One region of the Polaromonas sp. P4_H1 genome, then DNA from elsewhere that is predicted to be linked to it. Evidence: predicted binding sites of a transcription regulator. Region 1 holds the regulator's gene; each other region holds the start of a gene.
The links. The regulator sigma-54, encoded in region 1, starts transcription at its own class of promoters, with help from an activator protein. The targets are predictions, from matches to a motif close to TGGCANGNAANCTGCTTT.
Positions count from the first base shown of each region.

Region 2: AC1DS5_RS11765 (circularly permuted type 2 ATP-grasp protein) is a predicted target of sigma-54. The motif match lies at 978-995, and genes of this name have one in related genera.
Region 3: AC1DS5_RS19990 (PEP-CTERM sorting domain-containing protein) is a predicted target of sigma-54. The motif match lies at 6,289-6,306, and genes of this name have one in related genera.
Region 4: AC1DS5_RS02675 (ammonium transporter) is a predicted target of sigma-54. The motif match lies at 2,275-2,292, and genes of this name have one in related genera.

Region 1 covers NZ_JBFUKG010000001.1:48,381-55,935, reverse strand. The annotation lists gene argS (arginine--tRNA ligase) at 1-1,235, shown strand, start outside; gene AC1DS5_RS00265 (SPOR domain-containing protein) at 1,317-1,955, shown strand; gene AC1DS5_RS00260 (thiol:disulfide interchange protein DsbA/DsbL) at 2,102-2,764, shown strand; gene lptA (lipopolysaccharide transport periplasmic protein LptA) at 2,927-3,538, shown strand; gene lptB (LPS export ABC transporter ATP-binding protein) at 3,553-4,389, shown strand; gene AC1DS5_RS00245 (RNA polymerase factor sigma-54) at 4,531-6,081, shown strand; gene AC1DS5_RS00240 (THUMP domain-containing class I SAM-dependent RNA methyltransferase) at 6,220-7,555, shown strand, end outside.
Region 2 covers NZ_JBFUKG010000008.1:5,018-12,572, reverse strand. The annotation lists gene AC1DS5_RS11770 (DNA internalization-related competence protein ComEC/Rec2) at 1-880, shown strand, start outside; gene AC1DS5_RS11765 (circularly permuted type 2 ATP-grasp protein) at 1,043-2,539, shown strand; gene AC1DS5_RS11760 (alpha-E domain-containing protein) at 2,542-2,703, shown strand; gene AC1DS5_RS11755 (alpha-E domain-containing protein) at 2,723-3,685, shown strand; gene AC1DS5_RS11750 (transglutaminase family protein) at 3,963-4,784, shown strand; gene AC1DS5_RS11745 (YceI family protein) at 4,841-5,419, opposite strand; gene AC1DS5_RS11740 (YceI family protein) at 5,449-6,000, opposite strand; gene AC1DS5_RS11735 (cytochrome b) at 5,997-6,575, opposite strand; gene AC1DS5_RS11730 (Bug family tripartite tricarboxylate transporter substrate binding protein) at 6,848-7,555, shown strand, end outside.
Region 3 covers NZ_JBFUKG010000017.1:59,358-66,912, forward strand. The annotation lists gene AC1DS5_RS19960 (TIGR03016 family PEP-CTERM system-associated outer membrane protein) at 1-623, opposite strand, end outside; gene AC1DS5_RS19965 (XrtA-associated tyrosine autokinase) at 671-1,603, opposite strand; gene AC1DS5_RS19970 (XrtA system polysaccharide chain length determinant) at 1,611-3,185, opposite strand; gene AC1DS5_RS19975 (XrtA/PEP-CTERM system exopolysaccharide export protein) at 3,265-3,900, opposite strand; gene AC1DS5_RS19980 (ThiF family adenylyltransferase) at 4,046-4,924, opposite strand; gene AC1DS5_RS19985 (nitroreductase family protein) at 5,072-6,142, shown strand; gene AC1DS5_RS19990 (PEP-CTERM sorting domain-containing protein) at 6,369-7,451, shown strand.
Region 4 covers NZ_JBFUKG010000001.1:577,403-584,957, reverse strand. The annotation lists gene AC1DS5_RS02685 (hypothetical protein) at 30-197, opposite strand; gene AC1DS5_RS02680 (sigma-70 family RNA polymerase sigma factor) at 321-887, opposite strand; gene AC1DS5_RS02675 (ammonium transporter) at 992-2,194, opposite strand; yybP-ykoY riboswitch at 2,375-2,577, shown strand; gene AC1DS5_RS02670 (TMEM165/GDT1 family protein) at 2,579-3,142, shown strand; gene metX (homoserine O-succinyltransferase MetX) at 3,395-4,558, shown strand; gene metW (methionine biosynthesis protein MetW) at 4,555-5,163, shown strand; gene AC1DS5_RS02655 (chromate resistance protein ChrB domain-containing protein) at 5,302-6,192, shown strand; gene chrA (chromate efflux transporter) at 6,189-7,555, shown strand, end outside.

The sequences.
Region 1 (7,555 bases):
ACCTGTTTGACACGCAGGGCTGGGATGTGTGGCGCGAGTTTTATTACAACGACGCCGGCGTGCAGATCCAGACCCTGGCCACTAGCACGCAGGCGCGCGCCAAAGGCCTCAAGCCGGGCGATGCCGGCTGGCCCGAGCCCGCCTACAACGGTGACTACATTGGCGACATCGCCAATGACTTTCTGGCCAAAAAGACCGTCAAATCCGACGATCGGGAGTTCACCGCCAGCGGTGACGTCGAAGACCTGGACGCGATCCGCCAGTTTGCCGTGGCATACCTGCGCCATGAGCAGGACCTGGACCTGCGGGCCTTCTCGGTCAGGTTTGACAACTATTACCTGGAGTCCAGCCTGTACAGCTCGGGCCGTGTCGACAGCGCGGTGCAAAAGCTCAAGGACGCCGGTAAAACCTACGAGCAGGACGGCGCGCTGTGGCTCAAGTCGACCGACTACGGCGACGACAAAGACCGCGTGATGAAAAAGGGCGACGGCAGCTACACCTACTTTGTGCCGGACGTGGCCTACCACCTGGCCAAATGGGAGCGCGGTTTCAGCAAGGCCATCAACATTCAGGGCATGGACCACCACGGCACGATTGCCCGCGTGCGCGCCGGGCTGCAGGCCGCCAGCGCCGGCATTCCGCAGGGCTACCCCGACTACGTGCTGCACACCATGGTGCGCGTCGTGCGCCATGGCGAAGAGGTGAAGATCTCCAAGCGCGCCGGCAGCTATGTCACGCTGCGCGACCTGATCGAATGGACCAGCGCGGACGCCGTGCGCTTCTTTTTGCTCAGCCGCAAACCCGACACCGAGTACGTCTTTGACATTGACCTGGCTCTGGCCAAAAACAATGAAAACCCGGTGTACTACGTGCAATACGCCCATGCGCGCATATGCTCGATTCTCGGCACTTGGGCCGCGCAGAGCGGCGATCAGAGCCAGCTGAAAAGCGTGGACCTGTCGGCACTGGTCAGCCCGCAGGCCCAGGCCCTGATGCTGCTGCTGGCCAAATACCCCGACATGCTCAGCAATGCGGCCGCCGGTCTGGCGCCGCACGACGTGGCCTTTTACCTGCGCGAGCTGGCCGCCTGCTACCACAGCTATTACGACGTCGAGCGGATTCTGGTGGACGACGAAGCCGTCAAGCTGGCACGCCTGGCGCTGGTCGCCGCGACGGCGCAGGTATTGCACAATGGCCTCAAGGTGCTGGGCGTCAGTGCGCCCCACAAAATGTAGGCAACCATGAAGCACACACAGCGGAATTCAAAGCGAAATTCAGAGCGGGATTCAGAGGCAGGCAAGAAAATTGGGCAAGGTATGAGAAAACAACGAGGCGGAACCCTGCTGGGTCTGGTTATTGGCGCGCTGATCGGCCTGGGCGCCGCGCTGGCCGTGGCGGTCTACATCACCAAGGTGCCGGTGCCTTTCATGAACAAGAGCCAGTCGCGCAATCCCGACAGCGACGCCGCGGAAGCCAAAAAGAACCGGGACTGGAACCCGAATGCCCCGCTGGCGGGCAAAACGCCTGTGAAGCCGCTCCCTTCTGCTTCCAGCGCTTCCGGCACTTCCGGCGAAGTGGGCACTGTGCCGGCCCCCGCCACGGCGACCGCGCCCAAGGCAGCTCCCGCGCCCCCGGCGAAGCCCGCCACCTCCGCGGATCCGCTGGGCGATCTCGCCAAGGCCAGGGCGGACGCCGCGCCCGCCGTTTCGGGCGTTGACCCGTTCAGTTATTTTGTCCAGGCTGGCGCATTCCGTACGCCGGAAGACGCGGAGCAGCAGCGCGCCAAGCTCATGCTGCTGGGCGTGCAAGCCAAGGTGAGTGAGCGCGAACAGTCGGGCCGAACGGTGTACCGCGTGCGCGTCGGCCCCTTTGACAGAAAAGAAGACGCCGACAAGGTCAAGGAGCGGCTGGACGGCAACTCGATAGAAACAGCCCTCGTCAGGGTGCAGCGCTAGAGTGTGGTGAACTTTTATGGGCCGGGGTGTACCAACCCCTGTACGAAACGGCCGGCCGGCTTGTTTTTTTCACTGAATAAGTAAGTGGCCGCTTTGCAAAATACCCCCACACAGACCCACAGACCAGGAAACCAGGAGAAAAATTGATGCAACGACGTGAGTTTTCGCTTTCAGCCGCTACCGTGGCAGCCGCCGCCACTTGGGGAGGCGTTGCGCTGCCCACAGCCGCGCAGGCTCAGGCCCGCGCCTTCAAGGAGGGAACGGATTATTTGACGCTGGGCAAACCCGCTCCCACCGACGTGCCTGCCGGCCAGGTCGAAGTGGTGGAATTCTTCTGGTACAGCTGCCCGCATTGCAACGCCTTTGAGCCGCAACTCGAGGCCTGGATCCAGAAAGCGCCCAAAGACGTGACCGTCAGGCGCGTGCCGGTAGCCTTTCGTCCCGATTTTGAGCCGCAGCAGCGTCTTTTTTATGTGCTGGAAGCCATGGACAAGCTCAATGAGCTGCACAAAAAGGTGTTCAATGCGATCCATATCGAGCGTCAGGCGCTGAACACGGCGGATCAGGTGGCGGCCTGGGCGGAGAAGCAGGGCCTGAACAAGGCCAAGTTTGTCGAGCTGTACAACTCGTTTTCCGTCAGCACCAAGGCGCGCAAGGCCACCCAGTTGCAGGACACCTACGCGGTCGACGGCGTGCCGGCCCTGGGCGTCGGCGGGCGTTACTACACGTCTGGCCAGCTGGCCCAGAACATGGACAGGGCCCTGCAGGTCACCGATTACCTGATCGCGCAATCGCGCAAGGCCAAATAAGCGCGCGGCAAGTCGGCAAGTCACACGCCGGCGCCCGGCGTTGGCCCGAAAACCCGCCCACCCGTGGCGGGTTTTTTTATGGGCCCAATTTGGCCCTGGCCGCCATTCCCGGAGCTGGCATGGCTACAATCACTCAAAACAAGCAGCAAGATTCGTGCCTTTATGAAACACCCCATTTTTCCCTTGATCGTGCTGGCCGCACTGGCGGCCGGGGCCGTGTTTCCCGCCGCGGCCGAGCGGGCTGACCGCGACAAGCCGATGAATGCGGAGGCCGATGCCCTGCGTTACGACGACCTGAAACAAACCAGCGTGTTCACCGGCAATGTGGTGATCACCAAGGGCACCACCATTGTCCGGGGCGAACGGGTGGATGTCAGCCAGGATCCCCAGGGCTACCAGCAGGCCCTGGCCGTGGCGGCGCCGGGCAAGCTGGCCTTTTACCGGAAAAAGCGCGATGGCGTGGACGAGTACATCGAAGGGGAAGGCGAGCGGATCGAATACGACAGCCGTGCCGACACCGTCAAATTCATCAAGCAGGCCGTGGTGCGGCGCTACAACGGCGCGACCCTGGTCGATGAAACGACCGGCTCCCTGATTGTTTATGACAACAACACCGATGTGTTCACTGTGGATGGGGGCGCGCAAAACCGCACGGCCACCAATCCCACGGGGCGGATTCGCGCCATGCTGTCGCCGCGCGGCGCCGCATCGGCACCGCAGCCGCCGGCCGGACCCGCGCTCCGTTTGCGTCCCGGCACCACGCTGGGGCCATGACGGAAAGCCGAAAAATGGACAGAACGGACAATCAACCCGTGGATGCGGTGACTGACACATCGTCGGTCAATACCCCGGCAGCCAATACTCCGGCGGCCAGCACCGCACCGCCGAGCCGTCTGGTGGCCCAGGGGCTGCAGAAATCCTATGGCAGCCGCAAGGTGGTGCAGGATGTCTCGCTGTCCGTGCAAAAAGGCGAGGTGGTGGGCCTGCTGGGCCCCAATGGCGCGGGAAAAACCACGTCGTTCTACATGATCGTGGGGCTGGTGCGTGCCGATGCGGGCGAGATCTCCATCGACGGCCAGTCGGTCGAGCACATGCCGATTCACCTGCGCGCCCGCCTCGGGTTGAGCTACCTGCCGCAGGAAGCGTCGATTTTCCGCAAGCTCACCGTGGAAGAAAATGTGCGCGCCGTGCTGGAACTGCAGCTGGACGCCAGCGGCAAGCCGCTGGGCCGCGCAGACCTTGAAAAGCGGCTCGAAGCGCTGCTGCAGGATTTGCGGGTCGATCATCTGCGTGACTCGCCGGCGCCGGCGCTGTCAGGGGGCGAGCGCCGCCGCGTCGAGATTGCGCGCGCCCTGGCGACGCAGCCGCGGTTCATCCTGCTCGACGAGCCTTTTGCCGGCATTGACCCGATCGCCGTGATCGAAATCCAGCGCATCATCGGTTTCCTGAAGTCGCGCGGCATTGGCGTGCTGATCACCGACCACAATGTCCGCGAAACGCTGGGCATTTGCGACCATGCCTACATCATCAGTGACGGCCACGTGCTGGCGACCGGCACCCCTTCCGAGATTGTGAACAATGCCGATGTACGCCGCGTTTATCTCGGTGAACACTTCAGAATGTGATGGCTCCCCCCCGTTGTCGCTCACTGCGTGTAGCTCCCTCCCCCCTGCAGGGGGCGGCGCCTGCGCCCCGGCAAAGCCGGTTGCGCGGCCCCCGCTTGGTTAATACATCCCAACTCGCTTTGTCGTGCGCTTAGGGATGTCATGAAACAAGGCCTTTCCCTCAGGGTCTCGCAGCACCTGGCGCTGACGCCGCAACTGCAGCAGTCGATCCGCCTGCTGCAGCTGTCCACCCTTGAGCTGAGCCAGGAAGTCGAGCAGATGCTCGATGAAAATCCGTTCCTGGAAGTGTCGGAAGAAGCCGCACCGCGCGAGGAATTTGGCCTGGAGAATGCCGACACACCGGTCAGCCAGGATAGCCGGGAATTTGAGTTTGCTGGTGATTCAATAGCAGGAAGCCCTGATGAATCAAAAGCTGCAAGCCAAAATGATGTAGATACAGGGCCCGAGGTCAGTTCCGAGGCCAAGCTGGAGGAAAGCTGGGAGGGCGACGGCTCGGTGGAGTCCTCGCCTGACGACAGCGAATGGGGCGGCGACGCGCCGGCCCGCAAAAACAATAATGCGGACGACAGCGAGGCCGAGGCTTCCGACCTGGCCCGCAGCCATGAGTCGCTGCAGGACCATTTGCACCGCCAGTCGCTCAGCCTGCGCCTGTCGGAGGAAGACCAGGCGGCGTTGCATTTCCTGATCGAGTCGCTCAATGACGACGGCTACCTCGAAGACAGTCTCGCGTCACTGGCCGCCGGTCTGGCGGGCGACGACCTTGAGCAGGCGGAAGAGCTGGAACAGCACTTTGCCATGGCCCTGAAGCTGCTGCAGCACATGGAGCCCGCCGGCGTCGGTGCCCGCAACCTGGCCGAGTGTCTCGGCCTGCAACTGCTCGACTGCAAGGACTGCGACGAGACCCGCGCAGCGATCGCCATGTGCAAGCAGCCCATGGAGCTGCTGGCCAAGCGGGATATGAAGCGCCTGTCCTACCTGTGCGGATTTCCGGAAAGCGTGATCCGGGGCGCCATCGCCGTGATCGGCCGGCTGGATCCCAAGCCCGGGCGGCGGTTTGTCAACGTCGAGCGCAACCTCATCGTGCCCGACGTGATCGTCGTCAAGTCGGGCCGCGGCTTCAAGGTCTCCCTCAACAGCGAGGTCATGCCCCGCCTGCGCGTGCACGACATCTATGCCAATGCGCTGAAGCAGCACAAGGGCCAGAACGGGCAGGCCTTGCAGCAGCGCTTGCAGGAGGCACGCTGGTTCATCAAAAACATCCAGCAGCGCTTTGACACCATCCTGCGCGTGAGCAGTGCGATTGTGGAGCGGCAAAAGAATTTCTTCACCCACGGCGAGCTGGCCATGCGTCCGCTGGTGCTGCGCGAAATTGCCGACGAACTGGGCCTGCACGAGTCCACCATCTCGCGCGTCACCACGGCCAAGTACATGAGCACGCCGTTCGGCACCTTCGAGCTCAAGTACTTTTTTGGCTCGGCGCTGGGCACCGAGACCGGTGGCAACGCGTCCAGCACGGCGGTGCGCGCCCTCATCAAGCAGTTTGTCTCGTCCGAGAGCCTGAAAAAGCCGCTCAGCGACAACCAGATTTCCGAAATGCTCAAGGAGCAGGGCATTGAATGCGCGCGCCGCACCGTGGCCAAGTACCGCGAGGCTTTGCGCATCGCGCCTGCCAACCTGCGAAAGTCGCTTTGAAAGTAGCCCCCACGGTCGCCCACTGCGTGTGGCTCCCTGCCCCCCGAGGGGGCCGCTGCGCCTGCGGCCCGGCAAAGCCGGTTCCGCGGCCCCTGCTTGAAAAAGAACCGTCACCCAGCCAGCCGTGAGTCTTCATTCATGAACCAACTTCAACTCTTTTTACCCTGCGCCGCCGGCGTCGAGGCCTTGCTGGCCAGCGAGGTCAAACGCATCACCGGCATCGAAGGCAAGGCCTGGCGCGCCGGCGTGCAGTTGCAGGGCTCCTGGCGTGATGCCCTGCAACTCAACCTGCACAGCCGCCTGGCCCAGCGGGTGCTGATCGAGCTGCAGCACAACCAGTACCGCAGCGAGCAGGACCTCTACAACGCGGCAGCCAGCGTTGCGTGGGAAATCTGGTTCACGCCCAAGCAGACCTTCAAGGTCGAGATCACCGCGCAGCACAGCCCGCTGACCAGCCTGAACTTTGCGGCGCTCAAGGTCAAGGACGCCATTGCCGACCGCTTCCGTGCCAAGTACGAGGTGCGCCCCGATGTGGACACGCGTTGGCCCGACGTACGCGTGTATGTGCACCTGACGACCGACACGGCGACCATCTATATCGACACCTCGGGCGAGCCGCTCTTCAAGCGCGGCTGGCGCGAAGACAAGGGAGACGCCCCCCTGAAGGAAACACTGGCCGCCGCCATGATTGCCGCCAGCGGCTGGGACCAGCAGTGCAAAGAGGGCGTGCCGCTGTACGACCCGTGCTGCGGCTCCGGCACCATCGTGATCGAGGCGGCGCAGATTGCCTGCAACATCGCGCCCGGCATCAACCGCCGCTTTGCCTTTCAGAAATATTTGCCCTTCCAGGCTCACGTGTGGGAGGGACTGCTCGACCAGGCCGAGGCGGCCATCACGGAGCCGACGGCACCGGTGTTTGGCAGCGATGTGTCGTTCCGCATGGTGGATTTTGCCGAGCGTAATGCCGAGCGCGCGGGCGTGGCCAACGCCGTGCAGCTGCGCGGCGGCGACGCGCTGCAGCGCATGCCGCCCGCGCCGTCGGGCGTGATGCTGGTGAACCCCCCCTATGGCGAGCGCATTGACGTGGCCGGCGTGGCCGGCATCACCGGCGTGCAGGGTCGCGACCAGCGGCGCCAGCAGGGCCATGGCGTCAGCGGCTCCTGGGACGGCACCCAGGCCATCGACGAGTTTGGCCAGCCGCTGCCGCGCGATGCGTCCGAAGCCGGCCTGGCCGACGCTCCGCGCGACCGTTCGGCCAACCCGGGGCGCGAGCAGGCACAGACGGAAACCGGCGAAGAAGCCTCCGACTTCTTTCCCCGGTTGGCCACGCACTGGAAGAAGAACTACGCCGGTTGGACGGCCCATGTGCTCACGCCCGACCTGAAGTTGCCCGGCAAGATGCGCCTGAAGGAATCGCGCCGCGTGCCCATGTGGAATGGCCCGATCGAATGCCGGCTGTTCCGCTTTGACATGG
Region 2 (7,555 bases), on a different contig from region 1:
TCTGCCGTGGCACTGGCGCGTGCTGGGCATTCCCCTGATGCTGCCAGTCCTGTTATGGCAACCGGCGCGGGTTGCACCGGGACAGTTTGAATTGCTGGCGGCGGACATCGGACAGGGCAATGCGGTGCTGGTGCGCACGGCCACCCATTCCCTGCTGTATGACACCGGCCCGCGTTTTTCGCGTGAGAGCGATGCCGGGCACCGCGTGCTGGTTCCGCTGCTGCGGGCCCTCGGCGAGCGGCTGGACATGCTGATGCTCAGCCACCGCGACATCGACCACATTGGCGGTGCACCGGCCGTGCTGGCCATGCAGCCGCAGGCGAACCTGCTCAGCTCCATTGAAGACAGCCATGAGTTGCAGGCGCTGCGCAAATCGGCCCGCTGTACGGCGGGCCAGCGCTGGGTCTGGGACGCGGTGACTTTCGAGGTGCTGCACCCGGTGGCCGCCGACTACGAGGCGGCAAACAAATCCAATGCCATGAGCTGCGTGTTGCGCGTGTCCAATGGCGCGCAGACCGCCTTGCTGGCGGGCGATATCGAGTCCGCCCAGGAGTTCAGGCTGGCCGGCAGCGCCAGCCCGCTCAACCCCGCCAGCCTGAAGGCCGACTTTTTGCTGGTACCGCATCATGGCAGCAAGACATCGTCGAGCGCCCCCTTCCTCGACGCTGTCCAGCCCCGGCTTGCGGTGGCGCAGGCGGGTTACCGCAACCGCTTTGGCCATCCGGTGGAGTCGGTGGTGGCGCGCTACAGCGAGCGCGGCATCAGGTTGCTCAGGTCGCCGCAGTGCGGCGCCGCCACCTGGCAGAGCCTGAAACCGGCGGACATCGCGTGCCAGCGGCAAGAAGGCCGGCACTACTGGCATCATGTGCCTGAGCCATAAAGAAAAAGAGGAAGGAAAAAAGGAGGAGAAAAGGAGAGGAAAGAAGTGGAAAGAAGAGAAAAAAGAAAAGTGCGATGTGGCACCTGATTCACCAATCTGGCGCATAACTTGCTAAGCTAGTCATCACTACGCCATGCGTAAACCTTGCTGGAGACCAAGCCAATGAGCCGACCCATGTTTGACGAGATGAACACAACGGAGTCCAGCGTCCGTGATCATTACCAGGGCTACCAGCGTTGGCTGGCCAAACAGCCCCCCGAAGTGATGGAGGCGCGCCGCGCCGAAGCCGAGATGATTTTTCGCCGCGTCGGCATCACCTTTGCCGTGTATGGCGCCAAGGACGAGGACGGCGCGGGTACCGAGCGGTTGATTCCGTTTGACCTGATTCCCCGGATCATTCCGGCCCACGAATGGGCCAGCATGGAAAAGGGGCTGGTGCAGCGCGTCACGGCGCTGAACCGCTTCATCCACGACGTCTATCACGGCCAGGAAATCATCAAGGCCGGCGTGATTCCGTCCGAGCAGATTTTCCAGAATGCCCAGTTTCGCCCCGAGATGATGGGTGTCGATGTGCCCGGCAACATTTACTCCCACATCAGCGGCATCGACATCGTGCGCGCACCCAATGCGCAAGGCGAAGGCGAGTACTACGTGCTCGAGGACAACCTGCGGGTTCCCAGCGGTGTGAGCTACATGCTGGAAGACCGCAAGATGATGATGCGGCTTTTCCCCGAACTCTTCAGCGAGAACCGCGTGGCGCCGGTGGCCCACTACCCCGATCTCTTGCTGGAGACGCTCCGGGCGATGGCTCCGCCCGCCACGGCCGAGCCGACGGTCGTGGTGCTCACGCCCGGCATGTACAACTCGGCCTATTTTGAACACGCCTTTCTGGCGCAGCAAATGGGCGTGGAACTGGTCGAAGGCCAGGACCTGTTTGTCAGGGACAACTTTGTCTACATGCGCACCACGCGCGGACCCCGGCGGGTGGACGTGATCTACCGCCGCGTCGATGACGATTTCCTGGACCCGCTGGCTTTTCGCCCCAACTCCACGCTGGGCTGCGCGGGGCTGCTCAATGTCTACCGCAGCGGCAATGTGTCGCTGTGCAACGCCATCGGCACCGGCGTGGCAGACGACAAGTCGATCTATCCGTATGTGCCGAAAATGATCGAGTTCTACCTGGGCGAAAAGCCCATCCTCAAGAACGTGCCGACCTATATGTGCCGCAATGCCGAAGACCTGCAGTACACCCTGGCCAACCTCAAGGACCTGGTCGTCAAGGAAGTTCATGGCGCGGGAGGCTACGGCATGCTGGTGGGGCCGGCCGCCACCCAGGCCGAAATCGAGGACTTCCGCCAGGCGCTGCTGGCCAATCCCTCGGGCTATATTGCCCAGCCGACGCTGAGCCTGTCGACCTGTCCCACTTATGTGGAAAGCGGCGTGGCGCCGCGACACATTGACCTGCGGCCCTTTGTGCTGAGCGGCAAGGAGGTGCAGATGGTGCCAGGCGGCCTCACCCGTGTGGCGCTGAAAGACGGCTCGCTGGTGGTGAACTCCTCGCAGGGAGGCGGCACGAAGGACACCTGGATATTGCAGGAAGGCCATGGCATGCCCATGCAGACGCAATCACAGTCACAGTCACAGATTGGAGGGACCTGATCATGCTATCGAGAACTGCAGATCACCTTTTCTGGATGTCGCGCTACACCGAGCGCGCCGGCGACATGCCGCAGGCATTCGCGGGGATGACTCATCAATTGCGCGAAGCGCTTGTGACGGCATCCCCAAAACACGCCAAGCGCGCCAGCGCTTTCGGTGTTTGAGGTTTAGGGAGGAGAAAAAATGTTATCTCGCACTGCTGATCACCTTTTCTGGATGTCGCGCTACACAGAGCGCGCCGAAAACACCGCGCGCATGCTTGACGTGAACTACCAGACCTCGCTGTTGCCCCAGTCCGCGGCTGTGGCGCAAGGCGGCTGGCAGAGCCTGCTGAGCATCAGCGAACTCAAGCCGGCCTATGCCGCCAGGTACGGCGACGGCATCAATCCGCGCGAAGTGATGGACTTCATGGTGCGTGATGAAAAAAACTCGTCAAGCATCATCTCGTGCCTGAAGAATGCCCGCGAAAACGCCCGCGCCGTGCGGGGCACGCTGACCACCGAGGTGTGGGAGACGCAAAACCAGACTTACCTGGAAGTCATCCGCATGCTGCGCAACAGCGATTTTGAGCGTGACCCCGGCCAGTTTTTTGAATGGGTCAAGTTCCGTTCGCACCTCTCGCGCGGTGTGACCGCGGGCACCATGCTCCAGGACGAGGCGTTTCATTTTCTGCGTCTGGGGACGTTTCTGGAGCGTGCCGACAACACGGCCCGGCTGGTGGATGTGAAGTTCCATGCCGTGGAAAATGATTTTCTCGGCGCAACCGGCGAGAAAGACCAAGAGTACGATTTTTACCACTGGAGCGCGATTTTGCGCAGTGTGTCCGGCTTTGAGGTGTACCGCAAGGTGTACCGCGACGTCATCAAGCCCGAGCGCGTGGCCGAGCTGCTGATTTTGCGGGCCGACATGCCGCGCTCCCTGCTGGCCTGCCTGAATGAGCTCATGAGCAATCTCGCCATGGTGACCAGCGACACGTCCAGCGAAACGCAGCGCCGCGCTGGCAAACTGCGGGCCGATTTGCAGTACGCCCGCATTGACGAAATCCTCGCGACCGGCTTGCATGCTTTCCTGACCCAGTTCCTGGACCGGGTCAACGAAATCGGCGCGCACATCAGCCGCGAATTCCTCGTTCCGGCGACTAATTGAAACAGCATGAGATTACGGCGGCCGCAGCGCCGGGCCGCCCCAAGCAAGGCCAGCCCCCGAGGGGCTGGAGCCTGCGGCTCCAAACCTGCTTGAGCCGGTTTGGACAGGCGACAGAGGCGCAGCGTCTCGCAAGCCGCGGCCTGCAAGGCCTCGAGAGTTACGCGAAGCGAGCGAACGTGGGGGCGATGGCCGCAGCGCCGGGCCGCCCCAAGCAAGGCCAGCCCCCTCGGGGGGCAGAGAGTTACGCGAAGCGAACGAACGTGGGGGCTCTTATTCCATGAAGCTGCACGTGAGGCATACGACCGACTACCGCTACACCGAGCCCCTGCGTTATGCGTTGCAGACGCTCTGGCTCACGCCGCAGTCCGGCCCGGCGCAAACGGTGTATTTCTGGAGTCTGGGCGCGCCTGAAAAGCTTTTTTCCCAGCTCGACGCCTTCGGCAACCCCATCCATTCCTACACCTTCGTCGGCAAAGAGTCTGACAACGTGCGCTGGAGCCTGGTCAATGCGGCCGGTGACGTTGAAACCCTGGGGGTGGCCGAGTTCACCGATGCCGCGAGCCTGCCGCATCCGGACTTCTTTTTGCGGGCCACGCATCTGGCCCAGCCGGATCCGGTGCTGGCTGAGTTCGGTCGCCGTTTTATCACGCCGTCTGCCACCCGCGGCAAGGCCGAGTTGGGCATGCTGTTGGCCTTGAGCCAGGGTGTTGCTGAGGCGGTAAGTTATCAAAAAAATAGCACCAGCGTGACCACCACGGCGCTGGAAGCATTCAGGGCCGGTGCGGGCGTGTGCCAGGACCAGGCGCACGTGATGGTGGCGATCTGCCGCAGCCTGGGCATTCCTGCGCGCTATGTGAGCGGTTATTTCTACGCCGCCAACGAGCCTGACCTGGCCAGCCATGCCTGGGTGGATGTGTGCCTGGACGTTGCCAGCCGGCGCTGGGTCAGCATCGATGTAACCCACAGCTGCCTGATTGACGAGCGCCATGTTCGGCTGGCCATGGGAACCGACTACAACGCCTGCCCGCCGGCCAAGGGTGTGCGGCAGGGTGGTGGCAAGGAAACCATGACGGTGGACATCACGATCCAACCCGTTTGAACGGCGCTGCGCTGGCCGTCGCCATCAGGGCGCAGAACATCGCAGACAAGGGGCCGTCAACGCTTGAGCGCCTCCAGCGACACATGGAGCGTGATTTCGTCCCTGATCAGCGGCACGAATCGGCCCAGATTGAACTCACTGCGCTTGACCTTGCCGGTGGCGTTGAGCCCGCAGGCCGGTTTGCGCAGCATCGGGTGCATCATGCATTTGAAGTGCGTGACCGTCAGGGTCACAGGCCGGGTGATGCCCTTGACCGTCAGATCGCCCTCGACGGCGGTGACGTCATCGAACTTGCCGAAACTCAGACGGCTCGACTTGAAGGTGATGACGGGAAACCGCTCGGCATCAAAGAACATGTCGCTGCGCAGGACCTGATCGAACAGCAGCGAGCCGGTGCTGATCGACTGGACGTCGATGCTCACCACCACGCTGCCCACCTGGTTGTCAAGGTCCAGGGTGATGGTCGCATCGACTTTGTCGAAACGGTCGCGCTGCGTGCTGTAGCCCAGGTGGTTGAACTCGAACCAGGCGAAGGTGTGATCCGGGTCGCGCTCATACACATCGACGACGGCGAATGCCGAAGCCAGGAACAGACTGCCCAGCAGCGCTACAGCAAGTTTTTTCATTTTTTTCATGAGTAACTCCTGAGTCCTGAGGGTGGCCGCTACGGTTCAAGGACCAGGTGAAACTGCACGGTCACTTCGTTGGCCACCACGCGAACATCGCTCCAGGGGCCTCCGCCGATGCCGAAATCCAGGCGTTTCATCACAAAAGAGCCTTCCATGACGGCCTGCTTGCCACTGGCCTTGAGCACCGCGTTGACCACCACGGGCTGGCTGACGCCCTTGATGCTCAGGACCCCGCTGACCTGGAACCGGCCGGCGCCCTGCGACTGGATCTGGCGCATCTCGAAGCGCGCCTCGGGATGGCGGCTGGCATCGAACCACTGCGCGCTCACCACCTCTTCATTGACCTCCCGCAGGCCGGTGTCGACGCTGGACAGGTCGATGCGCAGCTGTCCGCGGGCCGCGGCGGGCGCCTCGGGGTCGAAGGCCAGGCTGGCGTCGAATTTGCGAAAGGCCCCATCCACCGGCACGCCCATTTGCCGCGAGGTAAAGCGGATATGGCTGCTCGCCAGGTCCAGCCGCCGGTATTCTGCGGCCTGGACACAGGCGCATGACAGGAGCAGGGCCGCAGCCACAGCGGAGATTTTCATTCACGAGCCCCCTTGAACCGGAACATCCGGCCCAGCAAGCCGTCCCGGTCGATGAAATGGTGCTTGAGCGCCGCTGCGACATGCAGGCTTACCAGACCCAGCAGCGCGTAATTGAGGATGCGGTGCAGCGCTTGCAGAAACAGCCCCAGCGCCTCGTTGCGGGCCACCATATCCGGCAGCGGCCACAGGCCCAGGTAGACCGTCGTCACGCCTTTGGCCGAACTCATCAGCCAGCCCGACAGCGGCACGCAGGCCATCAGCAGATACAGCAGCAGATGGTTTGCATGCGCCGCGCTCAGCTCCCATGCCGGCATCGCAGCGGGCAGCGGCGGCGGCGCGTGCCGGATGCGCCAGACGATGCGGGGCAACAGCAGCGCTGCCACCGTGACGCCGATCCACTTGTGATACGAATAGAGCTGCAGCTTGAGCGGACTGAGCGGCAGGCCGACCATGTACAGCCCGACGGAAAAGCTCGCCACCATGAGCAGGGCCATGGCTGCGTGCAGGGCGACTGCGGTGCGGGTGTAGGAGGCGGGCTGCAAACGGCTCTCCGGTGGCAGGTGTTTCACAGTCATTGTGATGCCATCGCCGTAGCCAGCGCAAGCGCGCCGCCGCCCGCTGGTCGCTGGTCGCTGGTCGCTGGTCGCTGGTCGCTCTATTGGCGCCGCCAGGTTCCGCCTGGCCCGCGTGGCTTTCGTGGAGCGCACGCAGCTTGGGCAAGGCCCGGCGTGTGCAGGACCAACGGCTCAAATAGCGACCCGTATCCGGGAAACCACCAATGCCTTGCCAGCTGATTGACAGCTGCGCCCCTTATCGTTGGGCGCACCACTGATCACAAGGACTCGACATGAACCGCCGCCACCTCCTGCAAGCCACTTCGCTAGCCATCGCTTTGCCCTCGCTGGCCTGGGCCCAGGACAAATACCCCGGCAAACCCATCACCCTGATCTGCCCCTACGCTGCCGGCGGCAATGCCGACCAGCGCTCGCGCCAGATCGGCAGGTTCATCTCCACCGCGCTGGGCCAGCCGGTGATCGTGGACAACAAGCCCGGTGCGGGCGGCAACATCGGCACGGAAGCCATCGCCCGGGCCAAGCCGGACGGCTACACCATCGGCATGGGCAATTTCGCGCCGCTGGCGGTCAATCCGACCATGTTCAAGAAAATGAATTTCGACCCGGCCAAGGACCTGGTGCCAGTCTGCCTGATCGAAAAGGGCCCGCTGGTGCTGATGGTTCCCGCGAACTCGCCGTTCAAGAGCGTCAAGGACATCATCGCCGCCGCCAAGGCCAGTCCCGGCAAGCTGTCGTTTGCCTCGGGCGGGCTGGGCGGGTCGCACCACCTGTCGGGCGAGATGTTCAAGTCGCTGGCCGGCCTGTCCATCACGCACATTCCCTACAAGGGCGGAGCGCCCGCCACGACCGACCTGATGGGCGGCCAGGTGGACATGATGTTCGAGCAGATGTATTCGGCCGCGCCCTCGATCCGCGCCGGCAAGCTGCGTGCGCTGGCCATCACCAGCAAGACGCGTTCGCCGCTGTTTTCTGAACTGCCC
Region 3 (7,555 bases), on a different contig from region 1:
CTGGCGTCAGCCGACCAACCAAGAGTCGTGAAGGGACTGTCACCCGTGAGTCTTAAAGCACTGTCGACCGTTGTGATACGAGAAGCTATCGCTGCATCACTGTCCGTCACTGCTCGACTGTAACGTGCCTCATAGTTGGCGATACTGCCCAAACGTCCGCGCAGATAGGGTGATAGCCGGTAGCTTGATACCTCGGCTCGATTGGCGTTGACCGATGTGTTGTCAATTGACTGCGTACCAAAGGCAGACACAGCCTGCTGCGAAATGGAGCCGCTGAAATCAATAAAGGCCCAATTATCAACAGCCTCCAGCGTACCAAACGTATTCAGTGCGTTTTGGGTGTGGCTGCGTGAAGAATTTTTAGCAGAGGAAATTGCATTCAAGGCATAGTCAAAGTAGCCCTTGACTCGGGCACCATCAACAATAATGCGGATGCCCGGGCTGATTTCGGTAATCAGGTCTGACTGCTGACCGACACTGCTCAGGCGCACGTTATCTGTCAGTGTCTCGGTAACGGAGACACGCGGCACAATCGACAGAGCCTGTTTCGGACCCGAGTCTGAGTCAGGCTCCTGAGCAAAAGCGCCAGCCGACACCATAACCAAACCAGCGGCTACCGGCATAGACTTGGCCGTGACTCGCAGCGCCCGTAGAGAAAGCAAACTACACATCATGACTGGGATCGATGCCGAGGGTATTCGGGCTTGCTGCTGCTCGTGCCCGGACCTTGTCCATAACTATACCCATACCCATACCCATACCCTCCTTCGGAATCATATCTTGCTTTATTCAACAGCATTAATTTGACTGGACATGCCTCAATGGTGGCCAGCGCTTGCCGAACCTCCGCCTGCAGAGTCTTTCCAGCCTGCACGACCATCACCACCTGGCCCATATGGGAAGCCAGCACCCGCGCCTCGGTGGCAAGCAGAAGCGGCGGCGAATCAAAAATAATGATGCGGTCAGAATAGCGCTTGGCCATTTCATCCAGCAGCCGGATCATCGCATCACTGGCCAGCAGTTCGGTAGCGCGGGCATGGGGCGTTCCTGAGGGCAGAATGGTCAGCTTGTCGATGTTTGTTTTCAGCAGCATCCTCGCCATGTCCTTGGACTCACCCTGCACCAGATCGAGCAAACCGAGGCTTTCGGGCAGCCCAAGCACTTTCATCACCGAGGGACTCGTGACGTCGGCGTCCACCAGCATCACCGTGTTATCCAGTTCAGTGGCAATGCTCATGGCTAAATTGATGGCGGTAAAACTCTTGCCTTCACCGGGCAACGCGCTAGTCACCATGATCAGGTTGCCATAGGCGATAGCGGATGCGCCTTTACCCATCGCGTTGCTAATGAGCGGCCGCTTAATGACACGGTATTGATCTGCAATTTGGGATCGTGGCGCATTGGGGCTGACAATGCCCGCTTGCGACATTGCCGCCAGATCAATTTCAACCGATCGAGACAGAGGAGCCGACTGAGCCTCGCTCACAGGATTTTGGGCAGCCCCATCCATTTGCGCTACTGGCGGCGGCGTCGCAGGCATCTCAACACCCGCCTGGCGAAGCTGCTCCAGGCGTTGTGCCGCCTGCTCGATCAAGCTACTCATATTTGATTCATCCCGCCCGCCCGGACATCATGGAAAACACGATCATCCCGGCAATGAAAATTGCAACCAACCCGCCTGAAGCGCCCAGAAATTTTTTCAGATCGGATTTTTCCTGTTGTACAGCCGCGTCGTCCATCACCAGTGTCACAATGCCCAGCAGCGGCAAACCCACCGTCTCCCTCAGGGAGCGTCCATCATAAAAGACGGCACGCAATTGGCTTGCGATAAAGGCGGCCGCAAGCCCGGCGCCCAATGCGGCCAGAAACGCGAGGGGCAGCAGCAGCAAACGGTTGGGTGCCACCGGGTTGGGTGACACGCGTGGCGGGTCTATCAAACGGAAGTCTGCAACACCCGCGGCACTGGTCAAATCGCCTGACAGCGCAGCCGACTCTCTACGTGCGACAAGATCGTTGTAATTTTTTTTATGGATAGCGTAATCACGGTTTAACTGGGTAAATTCAGCTTCTATTTGGGGAGCTGTTTTTATCAATTCACGTGCCCGATTGACACGCGCATCGTACTCACCTACCCTGGCGCGCAAAGCGGCCACCTGCACCTCCGCAGTGGCCAGGATACGATTGAGTTCCTGATAAACCAAGGTGTTGGTCGACGACGAAGTTGGGTTGGCCATCGCGATTTTGCGCAATTCCTCTACCTCTTTGAGTTTGAGTGTCTCAAGCTCTTTGATCAGGCGCCTGGCGCCGGCAACGTCAGGGTGTTCCTCTGTAAAGCGCTGCAGCAGCGCATCAAGATTTCGTTTTTGAACGTCAATGCGCGCGTCGATCTCAGGTGTCGAAATCGACAGGGCTGATTCTTGAAGAAGACTGCGGGACGTGATGTCAAAGTTTTGGGATTTTTCGGCCTCCAACTGACGCTTGGCCGCATCGCGCGCGTTTTCTGCCTCACGCAATTCAAGGCGGGCCTGGCTCAACTTACTGCCCAAGGCACCGAGTTGTCCGGCCATGTCGGTGCCATCGGCAGTTTGAAGCTCAATGTTTTTGACCCTGAATTCCTTCAAACGCGATTCGGCTTCTTCAAGCTTGGCCAGGTAAGTTTTAATCTGCTCATCAATAAACTGCTTGGCCGTATTGGAATCCTTGCGTGTGTTACCGAGGCTGGATTCAACAAAAATTGACACCAGCGACTGGATTACCAGCTTCGCTTTGTCAGGGCTGGCATCGCGATACGAAAGCACGTAAAGGTTGTCGCGGCCCTCGTTCTTGATTTGAAGCGTTTTCATCATCCTATTAATCAGCGCATCCTGCTCGTCCTTGGACTGGGCCTTCAAATCCAGATCAGCCATGCGCACGAGTTTTTCAACATTGGGACGGCTGATGAGCGTACGACTCAGCATGATCACCTGTTGCTCGACGTTAGGCTGCACCGCCAAGCCCGACATCAAAGGCTTTAATATAGACTGCGTGTCGACAAAAATACGGGTTGATGCTTCGTATTTGTCAGGCACTGAAAGCACCACAAACGTACCAATCGCGGCGCCCCCCCAGGCAACCAGCAGGCCAAGCCAACGATGCCTCCACATGCTTCTGGCAGCGGTGAATAATTGCTTAATCAGCTCATCCATCAGATCAGGTCCTTGCGGCAGAATGCGAACGCTGCCATACCTTCGTCAAACGAAGCAGCAAACAGAAAGGACGCCGGCCTTAAAACCAGCCTTGCGGAATGATCAGGATGTCGCCAGGCTTCATTTCAACATTCGCGGATATGTCGCCTCGCTTGATCAGATCTTTGAGTCGCACGGAATAGCGCTTGTTACCCTCCGAAGCACGCGTGATGGATGCCCCGTTGCCATCGGCGAAGTCCGTCAAGCCGCCCACTGCAATCATGACGTCCAGCACGGTCATTTTTTGTTTGTAAGGCAAGAACTGCGGTTTGGTCGCCTCGCCGACAACTCGAATTTGTTCACTGTACGGCCCGACAAAACTGGTAACGATAATCGTCACAACAGGGTCACGCACCAGTTTGCTCAACGCCTTCTCGACCTCTCGGGCCAACTCGACAGGGGTCTTTCCTTGCGCGACGATCTCGTCCACCAATGGCGTCGACACTTTGCCGTCCGGACGCACAGGAACCGTCAGGGAAAGCTCCGGGTTACGCCAAACGATGATGTTCAGCGAGTCTCCGGCGCCCACAATATAGTTGTAATCAACGGAGGCGGCGACGGTCGGCGCGGGAGGGTACGCGGTCGAAAAACCGGAACATGCGGATAGCAGACCGACTAACGCACCCAGAGCGGCCCAACGGGACGCAGTTTCAATAGTCATAAAAAAATTTTTCATAACATATCCCCTAAAAATGCGCCCAAATGTTTGCACCGGATTTGGAGCTTTGACTATAGCTCCTTCCCCAGCTGTCAGCAATAAGACAAGTTTGAATCCACTGCAATTTAAATTTTGCGGAATTTTGCGGACGGGCTCAAGCACCTCAAGCACCAGATCTTCCGCGTAGCACGGGGCGTATAAACTTCAGCAGCGCCTGCTGTATTGGGTTGGAATTTCCAAATGGGCGCCAGGTCAATTTAAGCTTTTGATGGTAGGCGTCGAAGTGAATTCCCCACGGAGCGGCCTTGATGGAGCCCCGCCCCAGCAACACCTTCAAGACATTAGCGCCCATCACGCCAGCGCAAAGGTCGCATGCCATGATGGTTGACGGCCCCCTCTTCTCCTGAAAATTTACCGATTCGGGCGCAACCAGGTAGTCGCGTTGAAGCATCGCTGGTGACAGGCCGGCAATGAAACGGGCGTATTGCTCCTGCGACTCGTACCCTTCCACTTTGAAATAGTCCTCAAAACTCATGCCATCAGGACGAAAGTAGAGAAATGCAGTCCCCATGCCCAGCGGTGCTGCGGTCATTGCAGGAATACCCTTTTCCCGGCACTTCGCAAACACCATGCGGCGAGCTGGCAGCACAAAGAAATCCAGGCCATCCACATAGACATCGGCATCCCGCAGAAATTCGTCGATGTTTTGGGGGGTGATGCCTTGGGGAAACAAGCGCAAATCGATTTCTGGATTAATGTCGCGCGCCAAGCGGGCGACAGTGTCGATTTTTGGCTGCCCCATAAAAGGCATGAAAGCGCCAGCCTGCCGGTTCAGGTTTTGCACATCGAAGTCGTCAAAATCGGAGATGTTGAAATGACTGATCCCTAGCCGGGTAAGCGTCAGCAAGTGCGAGCCGCCCACTCCGCCCAGCCCCGCAATCGCGATACGAGACGTTCTTAACTTGGCCTGTTCGGCCTGTGTAGTCCAGCCAATATTGCGCGAGAACGCGCTGTCGTAATCAAAGATGATTGGGGCTGCCATGACGCTCTCGATGTGCAAAATCCTGTATTGTTATTGTGCTCTGGCGCATAACCGGGGACCATCCCTTTGGCCCCGTCACAGTAAAAATAGGGATTGCCTTCGATTGCGGGCCGCATGAGCTCCCTAATTCAATGCAAGGAAATACCTGTGAGCCTTGACAAGCTGACCCATATTCTCGACCTCGCACGCTGGGCCCCCAGTGGTGACAACACACAACCGTGGCGTTTTGAGATTGTGGACGAATACCGGGTTCGGGTACATGGCTTTGATACACGCGACCATATTCTTTATGACTATGAAGGGCATCCGAGCCACATCGCCCATGGAGCACTGCTTGAAACAATGCGGATTGCGGCATCCGGCTTTGGCCTGACAACCAGTTGGACTGTTTCTTCTCACGGAGAACATCGCAATCCTGTCTATGACGTGAGTCTGGCGCAGGACCCTGCCCTGGTTCGGGACCCACTGTTTGACTGCATCGAAACCCGCACTGTTCAGCGCCGACCGATGAAAACCACACCGCTTACCGGCACACAGCGCCAAGCGCTGATCGACGCGGCGGGCGAAGGCTTTAGCGTGCAACTGTTCGAGTCCTGGGGTGAACGCCTGAAGGTGGCCGGTCTGCTGTGGGACAGCGCGAAAATTCGTTTGACTTGCCCAGAGGCCTATCCAGTGCACAAAGAAGTTATCGAGTGGCGGGCGCGCTACAGCAAGGACCGCATCCCGGAGCAGGCTGTCGGCGTGGACCCGGCGACTGCGCGCCTGATGGAATGGGTCATGCAAAGCTGGGCGCGGGTGGGGTTCTTCAATCGCTACCTGTTGGGCACCGTGGCACCGCGCATCCAGCTCGACCTGCTGCCCGCGCTATGCTGCGCCGCGCATCTCTTGCTGCGCCCCCAACAGCCCCCGGCAGGCCTGGCGGACTGGGTAAACCTGGGTCGCGCCGTGCAGCGCATCTGGCTCACGGCGACGCACCTGGGTTTGCATTTGCAACCGCAGATGACCCCGGTGATTTTTCGTTGGTATGCCCGCGCCGGACGCCACTTTTCGACCGAACCGAGACTGTTTGAACAAGCGTTGAAGTTGTCCAGTGATTTTGAGCGGATTGCCAATTCGACGCCCGAAGACGATTTTGGCTTCTTCGCACGGGTTGGCGTTTCGCCAGTGCCGCACAGTCGCTCGCTCAGGCGCGACCTGGCAACTTTGATGCAGGCTTGAGAGCAGGCACGGCGACCAAGGTCACTGCCAGCAGCCTGCAAGCGAGATGGAACTTCCCCATTATTTTGTCGGATTTTTTTACATCTGCCGCTAATGCGTTCCTATGGAATTGAACAAGCTTTTGATTTTTATAGTGAATAGCTGACTGGCATGAAGAGTGCTTGGGTTCGGCATACCACGGCCGATCAGATTCCCTGACACGGTGGCTGACCCAAGTGAGGATGTCATGAAAGGTATAAGCACAAAATTTCAGCGACTGGCCGTTGCGGCAGTGCTGGCGGCAGGCATGGCAGGGACGGCCCAAGCCGCGCTTGACCTCTCAGGCGCTGGCTGGGTAACCTACGAAGATGCCAATTCCTACGCCTTGCAGGTTGATGGCGTGATTGCTGGCAGCACCGGGCCGGGGAGCCTCTATTATGTCAACTCCACCCCAGGCGCGATCCAGGACCTGATCGTCGTCGCTACTGGCTCCAGTGGTGGGCCGGTAACTACCAATTTCGCCGGGATGGACAATGCCTTATCGACGCCTTCCGGGGTAAGCGGCAGCAACTACTTTTCGGATATTTGGAACAGCACACTTACTGCCTTTACCACTTTCCTCAATGGCGAAAGTCCGCTGTTTTTCTTCAACAACAACCAAACCAACAGTGGTACTTCGACTGACCAAAACCTCGCGGTCTGGGCGCAAATCAGTTTGACGGGCGCGGGTATGGACACTTTGTATCTCACCTTCAGCAATTTGAGTAATGATTACGCCTTGTTTACGGAAGGCGGGGGCGGTGTATTCGGCGGTACCCCTGCGCCCACCTTCAACTCCGGCGGCATAGACGCAACTGCGGCGAGCCTTCCGGATCCTTTGGCGGGATCAAATGTTGATCCTGTTGGCACGGATTATGTCCTGTCCGGCGGTGCGATCTGCCTGGACGCTGCCAGCGTGCCTATTTCCTGCAGCAATCCGGGTGCTGTCACCGGGCCCATCAACAACAACCTGGGTGCCAACCAGGCAGCCTATGCAATCGACGTACCTACACTGAACGACTTCCTTGCAGCCTGGCTCCTGGGAGGGTTTGCTGGCTACACTGATATTCATATCGAACTTCAAATGGGTTGTGACCCGGATACCATCGGTACCAGCGGTGGGACAGCGGGTACAGGTGATTGCGTTGGCCGAGATCTAAATAATGGCTATGAACAACTGTTCATTGGCACGTCGACCACCGTCACGCAAGTCCCGGAACCAGGAATTCTCGGCCTGCTGGCGCTCGGCCTGCTGGGACTGGCCGCTACGACGCGGCGGCGCCAAGGCTGACCCCAGTTGGTACGACAACGCTCAAGCAAGAAGGCCCCTGACGGGGCCTTTTTTCATGGGGCGCCATTGCACGCTTTTCCAAAGCGGCGACCCGCCGCTGAGCC
Region 4 (7,555 bases), 530 kb from region 1:
CCACCCCCGCTGCGATGACCATGATGGTTTTAGTCGGGTGACGGATCGGCTGAAGTCTTGTCGGCCGCCCGTTCCGCATCGCTGGTGTAGTTGCGCCAGCGGCGCATGGCGGCGCGCGTGGTCAGGATCTGGTTCTCGAATTTGGGACAGGCTTTGCAGGCCAGCAGATGCAATTTCAGCGCGACGTGGTCGGGCATGCTGAGGACATGGTCTTCTCGCGCGATCAGCAGCGCAGCAGCCTGCCGGCAGGTGCGTCTTAGCAAAGTGATATTCGGTTTCACGCCAAAAAGCCGTTAGGGTTAGGTTAAATGCTTGAATGTTCAGGCGCTGTGCTTGCCAAACCAGTGGATATTCAGGCATTCCTGCAGGCGCAGCCGGGCCCGATGCAACTGGACATACAGGTTGGTCGGCGTGAGAGACAGCTCCTTACAGACTTCCTGTGAAGAAAGCTGCAGCCATTCACGCATCAGGAACAGCCGGCCCAGCGCCGGCGGCAAGCGCTCCATGCAGGCATCCAGAATTTCGAAGAATTGCACTTGCTGCAAGGTCTGGTGGGGGTCTCCCCAATCATTGGGCATCTCGGCAAAGTGGCCGTCGGCCTTGAATGCCAGACGATCAAGCTCGTCGCCCTCCTCGTCAACCTGCGCATCCGGCAGGGCCACCAGCCGTGCGTTGCTGCGAATCAGGTCGATGACCTTGTGCTTGAGGATGCCGACCAGCCAGGTCTTGAGCTGCGAGCGATTGCCGAAACTCTGCGGCCTGGACAGTGCGGCCAGCAATGTTTCCGATACCGCATCTTCAGCCCAGTCGTCATTGCGCAGCTGAAGGCGCGCAAAGCGGAGCAGGTAGACGCGGTGTTCAACCAGCTGTTCTTCAAAAGTCGGCATGGGGGCAGTCTAGCGGCAGCGGGGCTGTTTGTGTGCGCCACGCTGCAATTGGTGGCGGACACCCCCCGCCTGCGCAGGCGGGGGATTGCCGGCCGCAACCACAATTACCAGTTGACTTCCCGGTCAGGCGTGGCGCCGATGCGGTGAACCGACAGGTCGGCGCCTTCAAACTCCTCTTCCTGGCTCAGCCGCAGCCCGAGCGAAGCCTTGAGCGCGCCATACACGATAAAGCCTGCCAGCAGCGCCCACGCCACGCCCATGGCGCTGCCGATCAATTGCGCGCCCAGGCTCACCCCGCCCAAGCCACCCAGTGCCTGGCTGCCAAAAATGCCGGCTGCGATTCCGCCCCACGCGCCACACAGGCCATGCAGCGGCCAGACGCCGAGCACGTCGTCAATTTTCCATTTGTTTTGCGTCAGCGTGAACATCACCACAAACACAGCGCCAGCCACACCGCCCACCACCAGCGCGCCCAGCGGATGCATCAGGTCGGAGCCGGCGCACACCGCCACCAGCCCGGCCAGCGGCCCGTTGTGCACAAAGCCTGGGTCGTTCTTGCCGAACACCAGTGCGGCCAGGGTGCCGCCCACCATGGCCATCAGGGAGTTCACGGCCACCAGGCCGGAAATCCTGTCGATGGTCTGCGCGCTCATCACGTTGAAACCGAACCAGCCGACCGTCAGGATCCAGGCGCCCAGCGCCAGAAACGGAATATTGGAAGGCGGGTGAGCCGAGACCGCGCCGTCCTTGCGGTAGCGGTTGCTGCGTGCGCCGAGCAGAATCACGGCGGGCAGTGCCAGCCAGCCGCCCACCGCATGGACCACGATGGAACCGGCGAAATCGTGAAACTCCGCGCCGGTGAACGACTTGATCCAGGCCTGCACGCCAAAATGCTGGTTCCAGGCGATGCCTTCGAAGAACGGATAGACCAAGCCCACGATGACGGCCGTTGCGATCAGTTGTGGGTAAAAGCGTGCGCGTTCGGCGATGCCGCCCGAAATAATCGCCGGGATGGCGGCCGCAAATGTCAGCAGAAAGAAGAACTTGACCAGCTCATAGCCGTTTTTAGCGGCAAGTTGTTCCGCGCCGACAAAAAAATGCGTGCCATACGCGACGCCGTAGCCCACCACGAAATAGACCACGGTCGACACCGAGAAGTCGACCAGGATCTTGACGAGTGCATTGACCTGGTTCTTTTTGCGGACGGTGCCCAGCTCCAGAAAGGCAAAACCGGCATGCATGGCGAGCACCATGATGCCGCCGAGCAGAATGAACAGGGCATCCGAGCCCTGTTTTAGTGCTTCCATAAGTTCCTCTTGGGTGAAATGGGGTGTTTTAGTGCTGTTTTGGTGCGTATCTCAGGAAAATCCCGAAATCGCACCAAATACAAGCAAGAAATGCGCCATAAATGTGCGTTGGTGCATCGGAACGCCGCCGTATGGGTTCATGCGCCTTCGCTGCCCGGTCGCGGAGGGCTTGGTAGAATGCAGGCTGTCATTGGGGAGTAGCCTCCTTCCTTGAGTGAGAGGGGTTTGCGTCAACAGACTTGTCTGGCCTTGCAACAGGGCCGGCATGGCGCAAACGGTTTTCGGACTTGGCGAGACCTTTGACTGCACAGCCTCCATAGCTTGAAAAAGTTATAGGCCGGGGTCGCCGTGCAGTCATGGGTTTTGTACCGGCCGGAGTCATTCATGGAAGCCTTCCTCATCTCCACCGGCATCGTCGCCCTCGCCGAAATGGGCGACAAAACCCAGCTGCTCGCCCTGCTGCTGGCCGCCCGGTTCAGCAAACCCTGGCCCATCGTCCTGGGCATTCTGGTCGCCACCATCGCCAACCACGCCATGGCGGGCGCGCTGGGCGCCTGGGTCACCACGATGATCAGCCCCCAGGCCTTGCGCTGGATTCTGGGGGCGTCTTTCCTGGCCATGGCGGCCTGGATGCTGATTCCGGACAAGCTCGAGGACGACGCCGGCGGCCAGTCGCCGAGCCTTGGCGTGTTCGGCACCACCGTCCTCGTATTTTTCCTGGCGGAGATGGGCGACAAAACCCAGATCGCCACGGTAATGCTGGCCGCCCGCTACGACATGTACCTGGGCGTGGTGGCCGGCACCACCCTGGGCATGATGCTGGCCAACGCTCCCGTGGTGTGGCTGGGCGAGCGTGTCACCCGCCTGGTGCCGCTGCGCGTGGTTCATCTCGTGTCGGCGGTGATTTTTGCGGTGCTGGGTGCCATCGCGCTGCTGATACCCGCCTGAACGCCGGTGCCCGACAGGCACACCGGTCAGGGCGCAAGGCGACCTGCGGGGCGCCGCTTCAGCCTTGCTATACTTGCCGCAGCGCCGATTTGCTCAGCTTGCGGGCGCTTAAAAAGTACCGCTAAAGACGAACATCCATGAACCCGGACTCGCCCTTAGCGATGCCGGGTTTTCTTTTTGCCGTTTCACTTTCCAGTCCAGTCCAGTAAATCCAGTCTTGTTTCGATCACGGGCCTTTCTATCGTGTCTTCTGTGTCTTCTGCTTCAGTCCTTGTTGCCACGCCAAAGTCCATGCACTTTGCGGACGCCCTGCCGCTGCAAAGCGGCGCGTCGATCCGCGCCTATGACCTGAGCTATGAAACCTATGGCGAGCTCAATGCCGACAAATCCAATGCGGTGCTGATCTGCCACGCGCTGAATGCCTCCCACCATGTGGCCGGCGTCTACCTCGACGAGACCGGGCGCATCAAAGGCAAGTCCGAAGGCTGGTGGGACACCATGATCGGCCCGGGCAAGCCGGTAGACACCAATCAGTTTTTTGTCATCGGCGTCAACAACCTGGGTTCCTGTTTCGGCTCCACCGGCCCCATGCAGGTCAATCCGGACACGAATGAAATCTATGGCGCCGACTTCCCGGTGGTCACGGTGGAGGACTGGGTCCACGCGCAGGCCAGGCTGCTCGACGCGCTGGGCATCCAGACGCTGGCGGCCGTCATGGGAGGCAGCCTGGGCGGCATGCAGGCCCTGAGCTGGACGCTGCAATACCCCGAGCGCGTGCGCCATGCGGTGGTGGTGGCCAGCGCGCCCAACCTGACAGCCGAGAACATCGCCTTCAACGAGGTGGCGCGACGCGCCATCGTCACCGACCCCGACTTTCATGGCGGCCATTTTTACCGCCATGGCGTGCTGCCCCAGCGCGGCCTGCGCATTGCCCGCATGATTGGCCACATCACCTACCTGAGCGACGATGTGATGAACGAGAAGTTTGGCCGCAAGCTCCGCGACGCCATCGGCAGCCACGCCAGCGGGTACCGGTTTTCCACCCAGGATGTCGAGTTTCAGATCGAAAGCTACCTGCGCTACCAGGGCGACAAGTTCAGCGAGTATTTCGACGCCAACACCTATCTGCTGATTACCCGCGCGCTCGACTACTTTGACCCGGCCAAGGCATCTGGCGGCAACCTCACCCTGGCGCTGGCCGGCGTCACGGCAAAATTCCTGATGGTGAGCTTCACCACCGACTGGCGCTTTTCACCGGCGCGCAGCCGTGAAATCGTCAAGGCCCTGCTCGACAACCAGCGCGACGTGAGTTATGCCGAAATCGATGCGCCGCACGGGCATGATGCGTTTTTGCTGGAGGACGAGCGCTATCTGGGTGTGGTGCGCTCCTACTTTCAGAGCAAGGTGGCCGTATGAACCTGCCTGTCGAACTCAATGTGGAGCCCTCGGCGGCTCTGCTGTCGATTGCCCGGCTGGTGCCGCATGGCTCGCGCGTGCTCGACCTCGGGTGCGGCACCGGCGAGCTGCTGGCCCACCTGATCCGCGAGCGCGGCTGCTCGGGCTACGGCGTCGAGATCAACGACGCCAATGTGCAGGCCTGCGTGGCACGCGGTGTGAACGTGATCCAGCTGAACCTGGAGGAAGGCCTCGCGATGTTTGGCGACGGCTCGTTTGACGTGGTGCTGCAGATCGACACGCTGCAGCACTTGCGCAATGCTGAAATCATGCTGCGCGAAACTGCCCGCGTGGGCCGCATCGGCATCGTCGCTTTCCCGAACTTCGGCCATTGGCCGAACCGCCTGGCGGTGCTGCGCGGCCGCATGCCGGTCACCAAGGTGCTGCCCTACCAGTGGTACGACACCCCCAACATCCGTGTCGGCACGCTGCAGGATTTTGAAGCGCTGGCGTTGCAAAACCGGCTGGAGATCCTCGACCAGTTTGGCCTGCAGGATGGCCGGGAAGTCCGTTTCTGGCCCAATGCCCGGGCCAGCCGCGCGGTCTTCAAGTTCCGCCGCGCCTGACGGCCCCGGTGCGCGCGGCAGGCTGGCGCATCGCAGTCGGTGGTGCTACCATTTAGCCATCGGGATTTCAGCCTCCCGACTCTTCACAGATAGACGGTGTCCCGTCCAAGCGCTGGTAACTGACTTGGAGTATTTTTCGTGGACACCTCTTTCATTTCCCCACAGGAACTGGCCGCCCGCATGGGCCGTGCCGATGCACCGCTGCTGCTCGACGTGCGGCGCGAAAACAAATTTTTTGAAAGCCGATACCTGCTCGTCGGCGCGAGGCGCTGCGCGCCTGAAGACGTGGCGGCCTTCGCCACGTCGCAGCGCGCTGCATCGGGTCACGGCGACGTGGTGGTTTACTGTGTTTATGGCCACGACGTGAGTGCCGATGCCGTGGCCACGCTGCGTGCCGCGGGCTGGAACGCGCACGCGCTGGCCGGCGGCATCGAGGGCGGCGAAGACGGCGTCGACTCACCGCAAGACATCGCGCAGTGGCGCGCGCATCGCCCCCTGACCATGCTCAAGCGGCCCGATTGGGGCGTAGGCGGCGGCAGCGAGCAGGCTTCGCGCTGGATCACGCGGGAACGCCCCAAGATTGACCGCATCGCCTGCCCCTGGCTGATTCGCCGCTTTATCGACGCACGGGCGGAGTTCTTCTATGTGCCCACGGCCCGGGTGTTTGACGAGGCGGCACGCCTGGGCGCCGTGGCTTACGACATTCCCGGCGCGCCGGTCTCGCACGAGGGTGAGCTGTGCAGCTTCGACACCCTGCTGCGCGCCTTTGAGTTGGGCGATCCGGCGCTTGAAATACTCGCCCGCATCGTGCGCGGCGCCGACACCGACCGCCTTGAACTCGCACCGCAGTCGGCGGGTCTGCTGGCCTTCTCGCTGGGGCTGTCGCAACTGCACGCCACCAGCGACGCCGGCATGCTGGAAGCCGCCCTGCCGCTGTATGACGCGTTGTATGCCTGGTGCCGCAGTGCGCAAGCCGAGACGCACAGCTGGAAACCCGAAACCATGATCGTGAAAGCGACCACCGCATGAGCCACATTGCAACGTCCCTTCCCGCCGCAGTGAGCTTTGCGCAGGCCTTCAGGTTCTGGCTCAAGCTGGGCTTCATCAGCTTCGGCGGGCCGGCCGGGCAAATTGCCATCATGCACCGCGAGCTGGTGGAACAACAACGCTGGATCTCGGAAAAGCGCTTCCTGCATGCCTTGAACTACTGCATGCTGCTGCCCGGGCCCGAGGCGCAGCAGCTGGCAACCTACATCGGCTGGCTGATGCACCGGACATGGGGTGGTGTGGTCGCCGGTGCGCTGTTCGTGCTGCCCTCGCTGTTCATCCTGGTGGCGCTGAGCTGGATTTACGTCGCCTTTGGCGACGTGCCGGTGGTCGCCGCCATCTTCTATGGCATCAAGCCGGCTGTGGCGGCCATCGTGGTGCAGGCGGTTCACCGCATCGGCAGCAAATCGCTGAAAAGCCCGGCGAAAGCCCCGGTTCCGTGGGCGGTGGCTGTCCTCAGTTTCGTGGCCATTGCAGTTCTGCATGTACCCTTCCCGTGGGTGGTGCTGAGCGCGGCGCTGACCGGCTGGCTGTGCGCGAAATTCGCGCCGGGACAGTTTGCTGGCGGCGGCGGGCACGGGGCAGCTGTCGTGGCGCAGGGTCCGGCCCTGATCGACGACGACACACCGACGCCCGAGCATGCGCGCTTCAAGACATCGCGGCTGGCGACGGTGCTGGCAACAGGGGCCGTGCTCTGGCTGCTGCCCATGGGCGCGCTGATGGCCTGGCAGGGCTGGGGCGGCGCGCTGACCCAGATGAGCTGGTTTTTCACCAAGGCCGCGCTGCTGACTTTTGGCGGCGCCTACGCGGTGCTGCCCTATGTCTATCAAGGCGCGGTGGAGCAGTTCGGCTGGCTCACCGGTCCGCAAATGATCGACGGGCTGGCGCTCGGCGAAACCACGCCGGGGCCGCTGATCATGGTGGTGGCCTTTGTCGGCTTTGTCGGCGGCTGGACCCGGCAGGTGCTCGGTCCGGACGCGCTGTTCCTGGGCGCCGCACTGGCGGCGACGCTGGTCACCTGGTTCACCTTCCTGCCGTCCTTCATCTTCATCCTGGCGGGCGGGCCGCTGGTGGAGTCCACCCATGGCAAGCTGCAGTTCACCGCGCCGCTGGCGGCCATCACCGCCGCGGTGGTCGGAGTCATTGCCAGTCTTGCCCTGTTTTTTATAGTGCATATCGCTTTCAACAAGGAGGCTGCGGCCGGTTTCCCGTCCAATGTGGCGTGGCCTTCGCTGCTCATCATGGTTGCGGCCGGGGTGGCGCTGCTGCGCTACAAGGTGGGCGTGATTCCGTTGATCGGCGCCTGCGCCGTGGCCGGCTTGCTGCTGCGCTGGAGCGGTCTGGC